3 regions of the Micromonospora sp. DH14 genome follow, and region 2 is predicted to be linked to each of the others. Evidence: riboswitches for the same ligand, from Rfam matches in the RefSeq annotation. Region 2 holds a riboswitch; each other region holds the start of a gene.
The links. A riboswitch is a leader RNA that binds a small molecule or an ion and turns the genes downstream of it on or off. The one in region 2 is predicted to bind cyclic di-AMP.
Positions count from the first base shown of each region.

Region 1: linked by a shared signal. The riboswitch ahead of QCZ28_RS32220 (C39 family peptidase) and the one ahead of QCZ28_RS28610 (NlpC/P60 family protein) in region 2 are both predicted to bind cyclic di-AMP.
Region 3: linked by a shared signal. The riboswitch ahead of QCZ28_RS25915 (hypothetical protein) and the one ahead of QCZ28_RS28610 (NlpC/P60 family protein) in region 2 are both predicted to bind cyclic di-AMP.

Region 1 is NZ_JARVKT010000046.1:4,163-7,403, reverse strand. It holds gene QCZ28_RS32225 (hypothetical protein) at 1-395, shown strand, start outside; gene QCZ28_RS32220 (C39 family peptidase) at 469-1,308, opposite strand; cyclic di-AMP (ydaO/yuaA leader) riboswitch at 1,543-1,684, opposite strand; gene QCZ28_RS32215 (hypothetical protein) at 1,970-2,740, opposite strand; gene QCZ28_RS32210 (hypothetical protein) at 2,870-3,241, opposite strand, start outside.
Region 2 is NZ_JARVKT010000032.1:38,628-41,868, reverse strand. It holds gene QCZ28_RS28615 (peptidoglycan recognition family protein) at 1-1,095, opposite strand, end outside; cyclic di-AMP (ydaO/yuaA leader) riboswitch at 1,331-1,466, shown strand; gene QCZ28_RS28610 (NlpC/P60 family protein) at 1,480-2,520, shown strand; gene dcd (dCTP deaminase) at 2,579-3,157, opposite strand.
Region 3 is NZ_JARVKT010000025.1:81,429-84,669, forward strand. It holds gene QCZ28_RS25905 (AAA family ATPase) at 1-570, shown strand, start outside; gene QCZ28_RS25910 (cation diffusion facilitator family transporter) at 677-1,594, shown strand; cyclic di-AMP (ydaO/yuaA leader) riboswitch at 1,736-1,867, shown strand; gene QCZ28_RS25915 (hypothetical protein) at 1,924-2,937, shown strand; gene QCZ28_RS25920 (hypothetical protein) at 3,079-3,241, shown strand, end outside.

The sequences.
Region 1 (3,241 bases), on a different contig from region 2:
CCAGCGCGATCGCGGCGCGCTTCACCATCAAGGCGACCGGCACCAGCGTGTTCGCCGCGACGATGCACCTGCCGCAGGAGAACCGGCAGAACGCCTGCGCCGGCGACGGCGACCGGGGCATCGCCAACAGCGGTATCCACCTCGGCGCGGACGCGACCACGCTGCTGAACGCGTCGACGATCCGCGTGGTGGGCATCGACGCGAACCGCACCGGCATCGCCCCGGGCACGCTCAGCGGCTACGGCATGACCGGGTACGGGTCGGCGGCCACCAGCGGTTCCAGCAAGATCGACTACTTGTTCGTCAGGGGCAGTGTGCAGTCGTCCGCCGTCGACCACACCGTGGTCGGGACGAAGTCGAACCACAAGGCGTTGTACGGCTTCATCACCTACTGACCGCACCGCCGAAGACGCCGCGGGCGCCGGCCCCTTGTGGGGGACGACGCCCGCGGCGGTCAGCGTGCCCGGGTCAGGCGGAGTAGCCCCGGCTGGCGATCCAGTTGGCCAGGTCGATCGTGGTGATCCAGTACGACGGGTCGGCCGCGTTGGCCGAGTCGGCGATCCGCACGGTACGGCCGTTGTCCTTGTAGCCCACGACGGCGATGTAGTGCCCGCCGCCGTAGGAGTGCCAGCCACCGTCGGTGTCGGTGGCGTCCCCGACGACGTTGGCCACCACGCCCCGGCCGTCGGTGATGGCCTTCACCACGTCAGCCTGGAGGCGGTCCATCTGGGCCGGGCTGGGCGCGCCGGCGAACATCCGGGTCCGGTACGGGGATCCCTTCACCTCGGCGTTGAGCACCCGGGTGGTGTCCTCGGCCGAGTTGGTGCCCATCTCGGTGGTGCCCAGCTCGGCGCCGAGCTCCTCCTGGGTGCGGTCGATGCCGGCGGCGCTGAGCGCGTTGCGGGTGGCCGCCGGTCCGCAGTTGTAGTAGGTGTTCTGCGCCTCGTAGTCGTAGTCGAGCACCTTGGTCGCGGGCGGCTTCGGCGGCGTCGGCTTACGGGTGAGGTCGGGGTTGCTCTTGGCCTTCGCGGCGGGAGACGCGGCGCTGGTGGTCGGCGCGGCGGTGGTCGGCGCGGCGCTGGCCAAGGGGGACGCGTCGCCACCGGAGGTGGCGATGTCGCTGCGCATCTCGGCGACGGTGGTCGCGGTGCGCTGGGTGGCCGGGGCGTCGTCGGCGGTGGTGAGCAGGGCGCCGCCGGTGGTGGCGATGGCGAGAGCCGCGGCGGAGGCGGCAACGATCTGGTACGGGCGCTCGGTGGCGAGGCGGCGGAGCTGACGCTGCAGGGTGTGCTTCACGGGGTCCTCCACGGATCGGGGGGGAGAGCGGCACACCGGGGCCGGACCGGTATCCGGGCAGGCGCCAGCGCGCGGACCGTGGTCCGCGGATGGTGAACCGCTCAGGGGAACGCCTGGCGTGGCCGGGCGGGGAAGGCGATGACCCGGGGGGTCAGCTCACCGTCACGCGACGATTGAGCGGGTGCACCGCCGCGCCGTGGAGGCGAGGGAACAACCGAGGGGTGGAAAGGTGCTGCACGAGGATGGGACTCCTTCCGACACCGCCTACCGGGTTAGCTGACGGATTCGGGCGGGAAGATCGCCCTACCGCGGGCCGTGGCTCGCGGATTCACCCCGGACTTACTGATGGGTCCCCGGTTCGTTGATCACGATTAAGCGGGTCGATGCGGCGTCGCTTCTTGCGATCGGTTACCGCACCGGACGGGACGACACTACTGGCCCCCCACAGGCCCTGCCAAGCGATGCTCACCTGCGCAAACCTCAATCTGCGCGGCAATTTCTGCGCGTATTGCCGATGATGTGACTCGATGGGACAACCGGTTACGGGCGCGCCTGCGGGCGACAACCGGACAGGCGACGAAGAACGCCACCATAATCGCGGGAACAATGGCGCGGCGCGCGCCGGACGTCCGATTTCACAATTGCGTGACCGGCCTCACATCACAGATCGGGCTCAACCCGCCCGGGCCGGGCGCCACCGTGCCACGACGGCCGGACGCCACGCCCCCGCCACCGTCCGGCGGGCGGGCACCGGGTTCGGGCGCAGCCGGGCCGCCGCCGCGTACGCCTCCTCGGCGAGGGTACGAGCCGACTCGGCGGCCAACTCCGCGTCACGCCAGGCGGCCCGCTCACGGTCGGCGGCCACCTGGTAGTCGGCCAGCCGCGCATCCCGGACCACCCGGCTGATCAGCACCTCCTGCTCGACCGGGTGGCGTCGGGGATCCCAGCCGTGCCGGTGCCCGAACACGTCACCGAGCTGCGCCATGCTCAGGTCACCCCGCCAGTACGCGGCCATCGCCGCCCGGTGCAGATAGCGCTCGCGGGCCGCGTACTCGGCGGGGGTGTGCGGGGTCCGTGGGGTGGGCAGCGCCCCGGCGCCCGCGAAGCGACGCGCGGCGGTGTCCGCCGCGTCGTACCCGGTCCAGGCCCGTTCCATCTGCTCCTGGGCGCTCAGCCAGGCGGCGCGTCGCCGCCTGGCTGTCGTCGCCGCGCCGGCCGCCGCGACGGCCACCTCCTCGGCGTAGCGGCGCAGGTCGGCGGCCTCGGCGGCGGCCACCTCCCGGGCGCTGGGCGCGGCCGGGAGCGGGTCGTCGGCGGGCCGGTCCCGTTCGGGGCGGGCGGCCAGCACGGTGAGCAGGCCCAGGGTCAGCAGGACCAGGGTCGACCAGATGGCGGCGGCCCGCGGCACCTCGGTCACGAACTGGTAGAAGACGACGGTCTCCATGGTCGGCACCTCAGGGAGAGAGCAGTGCGATGGGGCCGCACCGGCCGACGGGCCACGGCGGGACACCGGTCGGCGGGTGGGAAGCGGGTGGGGCGACAGGCGCGGCGGCGGGACGATCGTCCCGGTGGCTCAGCGCCGGGGTGGGGCCCGGCAGGCCCGACCGCTCGCACCGTCGACGAGGGGCAGCCGGTCGGACTCCGCCGCGCGGACCGGAAGCACGCCGGTCGCGGTGGCGCGGTGCTCCTCGGGGAGCGCCCCGGGCGAGTCGACAGCCCAGGCGGGAACGGCCTCCTCGACGGCGTCCGGTGGGATCGCCGCTGCCGGGCGCGCCGCAGCGTGCGCCCCGACGTGCCGACCGGAGGCCGCCAGCGGCCCGGCGGCGACGGAGGCCGACACGACGCTCGACGTTGGCACCGGGCTGGGCGTCGACGCGGCGGCCGTGGCCGGGCCTGCGCCGAGCGCCAGGGCCGCGACGACGGCGAGGCTGGCCAGCACCCGCGT
Region 2 (3,241 bases):
GGTCCCCTGCGCCGCGAAGCCCTCGTGTTCCAGCCCGATCGACTTCGCGTTGACGTACCAGTTGCCGGCGTGCCAACCGACGTCCTTGGTCTTCACGTGCTGGGCGATGTGCCCGTCCACGGAGCGCAGCGAGTAGTGCCAGCTGACGTAGGTCGGATCCTGGACGAGTTGCAGGGTGGTCGCCCAACTCGCCTCGGTGTCGTGGATGACGATGTATTCGATCTTCTGCCGGGCGGGTCGGTCGGAGAGGTCGTGGTTGCCGTAGTCCCCGTCGCCGAACGCCTCGTAGGGTGCCGGGATCCATTCGCAGGAGATGGTGCGAGGGCACTCCACCCCGTCCGGGCGGGCCAGCCGGCGCAGGCCCAGCCGGTCCAACCAGGAACGCTCGGGCTGTACCGCGCGGGCCGGCAGGGTGATCCGCTGGCCGTCGTCGGCCACCCGGGACTCGCCCGCGCCGATGGTGGTGAAGACCTCGTCGGCGAAGGCCGCGGCGGCGTCGGCGCTGTCCGCGCCCGAGTAGCGGGCCACCGCGCCGTACCAGGCCGCCGGGTCGGTGTCGGCGCCGACGGGGGCGTCCAGCTCCCGTTGGTACGCGCTGAGCAGCGCCGCCCCACCCCGGATGTTGAGGCCCGCGTCGGTGCGCAGTGCCTCGGGGGTGACTCCGGTCAGCGTGGCGGCGGCGTCCACGGTCTGCAACGCGGCGGTGGACGGCGCGGGGGCCTCGACCGGTCGGGGCGCGGGCACCCGGGCCGGACGCGAGTCGTCGCCGCGCGGGTCCTCGGCACCGGCGTCGTGGTGACCGCGCCCGGGTAGGGCGGCCACGTGCCGGGCGTCGGTCAGGTGCATCGGGCCGTAGCCGCCACTGGTGCTCGGTGTGCCGGCGTTGGTGTCCCAGCGGGACTCCAGGTAGGAGACGCCGAGCAGCACGACTGTCGGCACCCCGTACTCGGTGGCCGCGGCGGCGTACTGCTGCTGACGGCCGGTGGTGGGCGCGGCGGCGGCCGGGCCGACGGAGAGTGGCACCGTGGTCGCGGCGGCGACCACGGCGGCGGCGAGCAGTGCGCGCCAGCCGGTCGACAGGGTTGGATGGTGCATCGAACCCCCTAGATTCTCGCGGAGTGAGGTCAGGTCACCATCGCGCCGTCCGGGAGGTCAGGTCAATACCTTTCCATCTATCGAAGCATGGGGAAAGAATTCTTCACACACGGTCGGTGACCTCGTCCAATCGGTACGGAGTGTCACGGCCGTGCGGGTTGCGGATCGGTAACGAACGTCTCTACTCTGGTCATTCGTCGGGCCGACAGCAGCTCCGCCCAGCCCGGGCGGTAACGGACCGACACCGCCGAGTCGTTTCCGAGCGAACCGGGGACCCAGGTCCCTCGGGGTGAATCCGCAGCCACTGCGGTAGGGCGCCGACTTCCCGCCCGAACCCGTCAGCTAACCCGGTAGGCGGTCAGGAAGAAGGAGTACGGAACCCCGGTGGCACTCCATGCCCCGCGGCCGTCGTCCGAGCGGTCGGCACCAGCCGGCCCGACGTCGATCGTGCCGCGCCCACGCTGGTCCCGCTTCACCACCGCACTCGCCGCCCTGGCCGGCATCGCCGTCGTCCTGACCGGCAGTGCCACGGCGGCCCACGCCGACCCGTCGGTCGCCGAGATCGAGCGCCAGATCGACGCCGACTGGAACAAGCTCGAACCGATCATCGAACGGCACAACGCCACCCGCATCGACCTCGCCGCCAAGCGCAAGCAGGCCGACGCGCTGGCCGCCCGGATCGCCCCGCTGGAGCGCCAGGTCGACGCTGCGATGGACAAGGTCGGCGCCCTCGCCGCCCGTGCCTACAAGGGTGAGAACGTGTTGACCGTCAACGCGGTGCTGGGCAGCCGGTCGCCCAGCGAGGTGGTCGGCCAGCTCGAGATGCTCGACCGCTTCGCGCACAACCAGCAGAAGGACGTACGCGAGGTCGCCGACCTGCGCGACCAGCTGGCCGCGCAGAAGGCGCCGCTGGACGAGATGGTGGCCCAGCTGACCCGCACCGAGGCTCAGCTGGCGGCGAAGAAGAAGCAGATCAACGAAGAGATCGACCGCCTGCAGAAGCTGCGCCTCAAGGTGTACGGCAACGGTGGCGGTGGCCCACTGCGCCCGGCGCCCTGCCCGGGCAGCTACCCCGGCGGCGGCGCGGGCACCGCTGTCAAGTTCGCCTGCGCCCAGATCGGCAAGCCCTACGTCTGGGGTGCCGAGGGTCCGAACTCGTACGACTGCTCCGGGCTGATGCTGGCCGCCTGGGCGAAGGCCGGCGTGTCGCTGCCGCACAACGCCGCCGCGCAGAGCCGCGTCACGAAGAACGTCAGCAGGGGCGACCTGCGCCCCGGCGACCTGGTCTTCTACTACAGCGACATCCACCACGTCGGCATGTACGTCGGCGGCGGCTGGGTGGTGCACGCCTCACAGGCCGGTCAACCGGTCAAGATGAAGAAGGTCGACGACGGCCCGATCCACAGCTACGGCCGCCCGGGCTGACCCCGGGTGACGAGAGGGCCCGCCGCGATCCGTCGCGGCGGGCCCTCGTCGTCGTGGTTCAGCGGGTGGGCCAGGTGCGCCAGTGCTGCCAGGCGCGGCTCGGCGTCGGCCCCCGCTGGCCCTGGTAGCGCGAGCCGTAGACCACCGAGCCGTACGGGTGCTCGGCCGGCGAGGAGAGCCGGAAGATGCAGAGCTGCCCGATCTTCATACCGGGCCACAGGGTGATCGGCAGGTTCGCCACGTTCGAGAGTTCCAGCGTCACGTGACCGGAGAAGCCCGGGTCGATGAAGCCGGCGGTGGAGTGGGTGAGCAGCCCGAGCCGGCCCAGGGAGCTCTTGCCCTCCAGTCGGCCGGCGAGCTGGTCACCCAGCGAGATGACCTCCAGCGTCGAGGCGAGCACGAACTCCCCGGGGTGCAGCACGAACGGCTCGCCGTCGGGGACCTCGACCGCCGAGGTCAGGTCGTCCTGCTGCATGGCGGGATCGATGTGGGTGTAGAGGTGATTGTTGAAGACCCGGAACAGCCGGTCGAGTCGGACGTCGATGCTGGACGGTTGGACCAGGGTGGGCTCGAACGGCTCCAGGCCCAGCGTGCCGGCCTTGATCTCGGAGACCAGGTCGCGGTCGGAGAGCAGCATCGGACCACCATAGCCGCGTTGCCGAAACTGCCCGGATTCGGTGCCGGTGACCAGCGCGTCGAGGTCGCTGCTCGTACATTTGTT
Region 3 (3,241 bases), on a different contig from region 2:
GGTCGACGTGGCCGGTTGGCCTCCTGGACGGTGGTGGGCGACCCTGCGCAGACCGCGTGGACCGGTGACCCGGAGGAGCTGACCCGAGCCCGGGACCAGGCGCTGGGCCGGCGCAAGCGACACGAGTTCACGCTGACCACGAACTACCGCAACTCGTCGGAGATCTTCGCGGTGGCGGCGGCGGAGATCCGCCGGCTCTACCCCGACCTGCCGCTGCCGAGAGCGGTCCGCTCCACCGGGGTGGAACCGGTCGAGCTGGTGGTGCCGGCCGCCGGGTTGGAGACCGCGACGGTGGAGGCCGCCGCCGGCCTGCTGGCCGAGGTGGAGGGCACGGTCGGGGTGATCACGCCGGTCCCCCGCCGCGACGAGGTCGCCGGTTGGCTCGGCGCGCTCGGCGCGCCCAGGTTGCAGGTGGTGACCAGCCTGGAGGCCAAGGGCATGGAGTACGACGCGGTGGTGCTGGTCGCCCCGAGCGAAATCCGGGCGGATCCGGGTGCCGGGGTACGCACGCTGTACGTGGCGCTCTCCCGGGCCACCCAGCGGCTCACCACCATCGACCCGACCGCCTGACCTGCGCGGATCGCCGCCAGCGAAAGGCACCGCCCGTACACTTGCACACATAGCGATGTGAGCATACATTTGACCGGGTCCCGGCCGGCGGCGGAAGGTGAATCTCGTGGGCGCAGGTCATGACCACCACCATGGGTCCGTCGCCAATGCCGCACACCAGCACCGGGGTCGACTCTGGGCGGCGTTCGGGCTGCTCGCCACCCTGATGGTGGTCGAGGCGGTGACCGCCCTGCACACCGGCTCACTCGCCCTGCTCTCCGACGCCGGGCACATGTTCACCGACGTGCTCGGCATCGGGATGGCGCTCGCCGCGATCACGGCGACCCGGCGGGCCGCCAACGACCCACAGCGCACCTTCGGGCTCTACCGGCTCGAGGTGCTCGCCGCGCTGGCCAACGCCGTCCTGCTCTCCGGCGTGGCGATCTACGTGGTGATCGAGGCGATCCGTCGGTTCGGCGACCCGCACCAGGTCGTCGCCGGCCCGATGCTCGCGGTGGCCGTGCTCGGTCTGCTCGCGAACATCGCCGCCTTCGCCCTGCTGCGCGCCGGGGCCCGGGAGAGCATCAACCTCCAGGGCGCCTACCTGGAGGTGCTCGGTGACCTGCTCGGCTCGGTCGGCGTCATCGGGGCGGCGCTGCTCATCACCGTCACCGACTGGTGGTGGGCGGACCCCCTGGTCGCGGTCGCCATCGGCGTGTTCATCCTGCCGCGCACCTGGCGGCTGGCCCGCGCCGCCATCCGCATCCTGGTGCAGGCCGCCCCGGAGCACCTCCAGGTGACCGCCGTGCACGACCGGCTGGCCGCGGTGCCCGGCGTCGTCGAGGTGCACGACCTGCACGTCTGGACGCTCACCTCGGGCATGGAGGTGGCCTCCGCACACCTGACCATGGCACCCGGGGCGGAGGTCGGCGCGGTGCTCACCGCGGCGCGTACGGCCCTGCACGACGACTTCCGCATCGAACACGCGACGTTGCAGATCGAGCCGGGCGCCGCCTCCGGCGCGTGTGGCTCCATCGAGTGGTGACGACCTTTTCGGAGCATTGCTCACTTTTAGGGTAATTTTCCGTGATGACGCACGCACCGTCCGTCACATTGGCTGCAACGGCCCCACCGGCACCGGTAGGCTCGGTCCCGGCCTCCACCAGGCGGCGCCTCCCGGCGCCGGTGGCGGTCGCCGCCTAATCGCCCAACCGGGCGAACCGGGGAACCATGTTCCTGGGGTGCATCCGCGTCAGCGGTAGGGATCTTCCGTCCCGAACCCGTCAGCTAACCCGGTCGGCGGCTGACGGAAGGACATGCGCAGTGGCACCAGCACGACCACCCGCCGCCCGACTGGCGGCCCTGATCGTCGCGATGTTCGCCCTCGGCGTCGCGCTTCCGGCCGGCACCGCCTCGGCCGCTCCCCCGACCGGCCTGCGGGCCGCCGCACCCGACTCCGACGAGGAGGGCGGCACCCCGGCGTTGCGCGCCCAACTCGAGGCGGCCAGCAAGGGCTACCTGGACGCCAAGCGCGCCCTGGACACCTCGGTACAACGGCAGAAGCAGCTCACCACCCAGCTGAAGACCATCGAGGTCGAGATCGACCAGCGCAACGGCAAGGTCGGCGAGATCGCCGAGGTGGCGTACCGGACCGGACGACTCGGCGCGATGTCGGCGCTGCTCAACAGCAGCACCCCGGAAGGCTTCATGGACCGGGCAGCCGCCCTGGACGCGGTGGCCGCCAACGAGGACCGGGTGCTGCGCGACCTGCTGCAGAGCAAGGACCAGGCCACCCGCACCCGGGTCGCACTGGACGGCGAGATCACCGAACAGCGCAAGCAGGTCGCGGTGATGGCCAAGCGCAAGGAACAGGCCGAACGGGCCCTGACCGTGGCCACCACACCCAAGACGCAGAGCGCCGCCGACACGGGCTCCAACCGGGGCACCTCCACCGCCAACGCGACGGCCGCGCCGCGCAACTCCGACGGCTCCTGGCCCGCCGAGTCGTGCAGCGTCAACGACCCGACGCCGGCCAGCGGCTGCATCACCCCGCGCACCCTGCACGCGCTCAACCAGGCCAAGGCCGCGGGCTTCACCAGGTACGTCTCGTGCCACCGCCCCAGCGGCTCCGGTGAGCACCCGAAGGGCCGGGCCTGCGACTTCGCCGCACAGAAGGGCGGCTTCGGCGGAGCCGCGACCGGCGGCGACAAGACCTACGGCAACAACCTGGCCGCGTACTTCATCCGTAACGCGGACCGGCTCGCCGTGCTCTACGTGATCTGGTACAAGCAGATCTGGCTGCCCAGCAGCGGATGGAAGTCGTACAGCGGGGCGCACGGAACCCCGTCCACCGACCACACCAACCACGTACACCTGTCGGTCTACTGACCCACGCGTGGTGATGCCTGTGAGTCATCACGATGACTCACAGGCATCACCTGCGTCCGGGGCCGGCTACGTCGCCGGGCGTACCCCTGATGTCGTCGCTCGGCGGACGACCCGGCCGGGGCCGGCGGGCAGCATCGCGGTATGCCTCGGATTCGACCCACCACCCGCAAGGCGCTGCTCACCCTGCACCTCGTCACCTCGCTCGGCTGGCTCGGCACCGACCTGGTGCTGCTCACCCTCGGCATCGCCGTGCAGCGGGGCGCCGACCCGGCGGTGGTCTACCCGGTCACGGCCCTGATCGGCA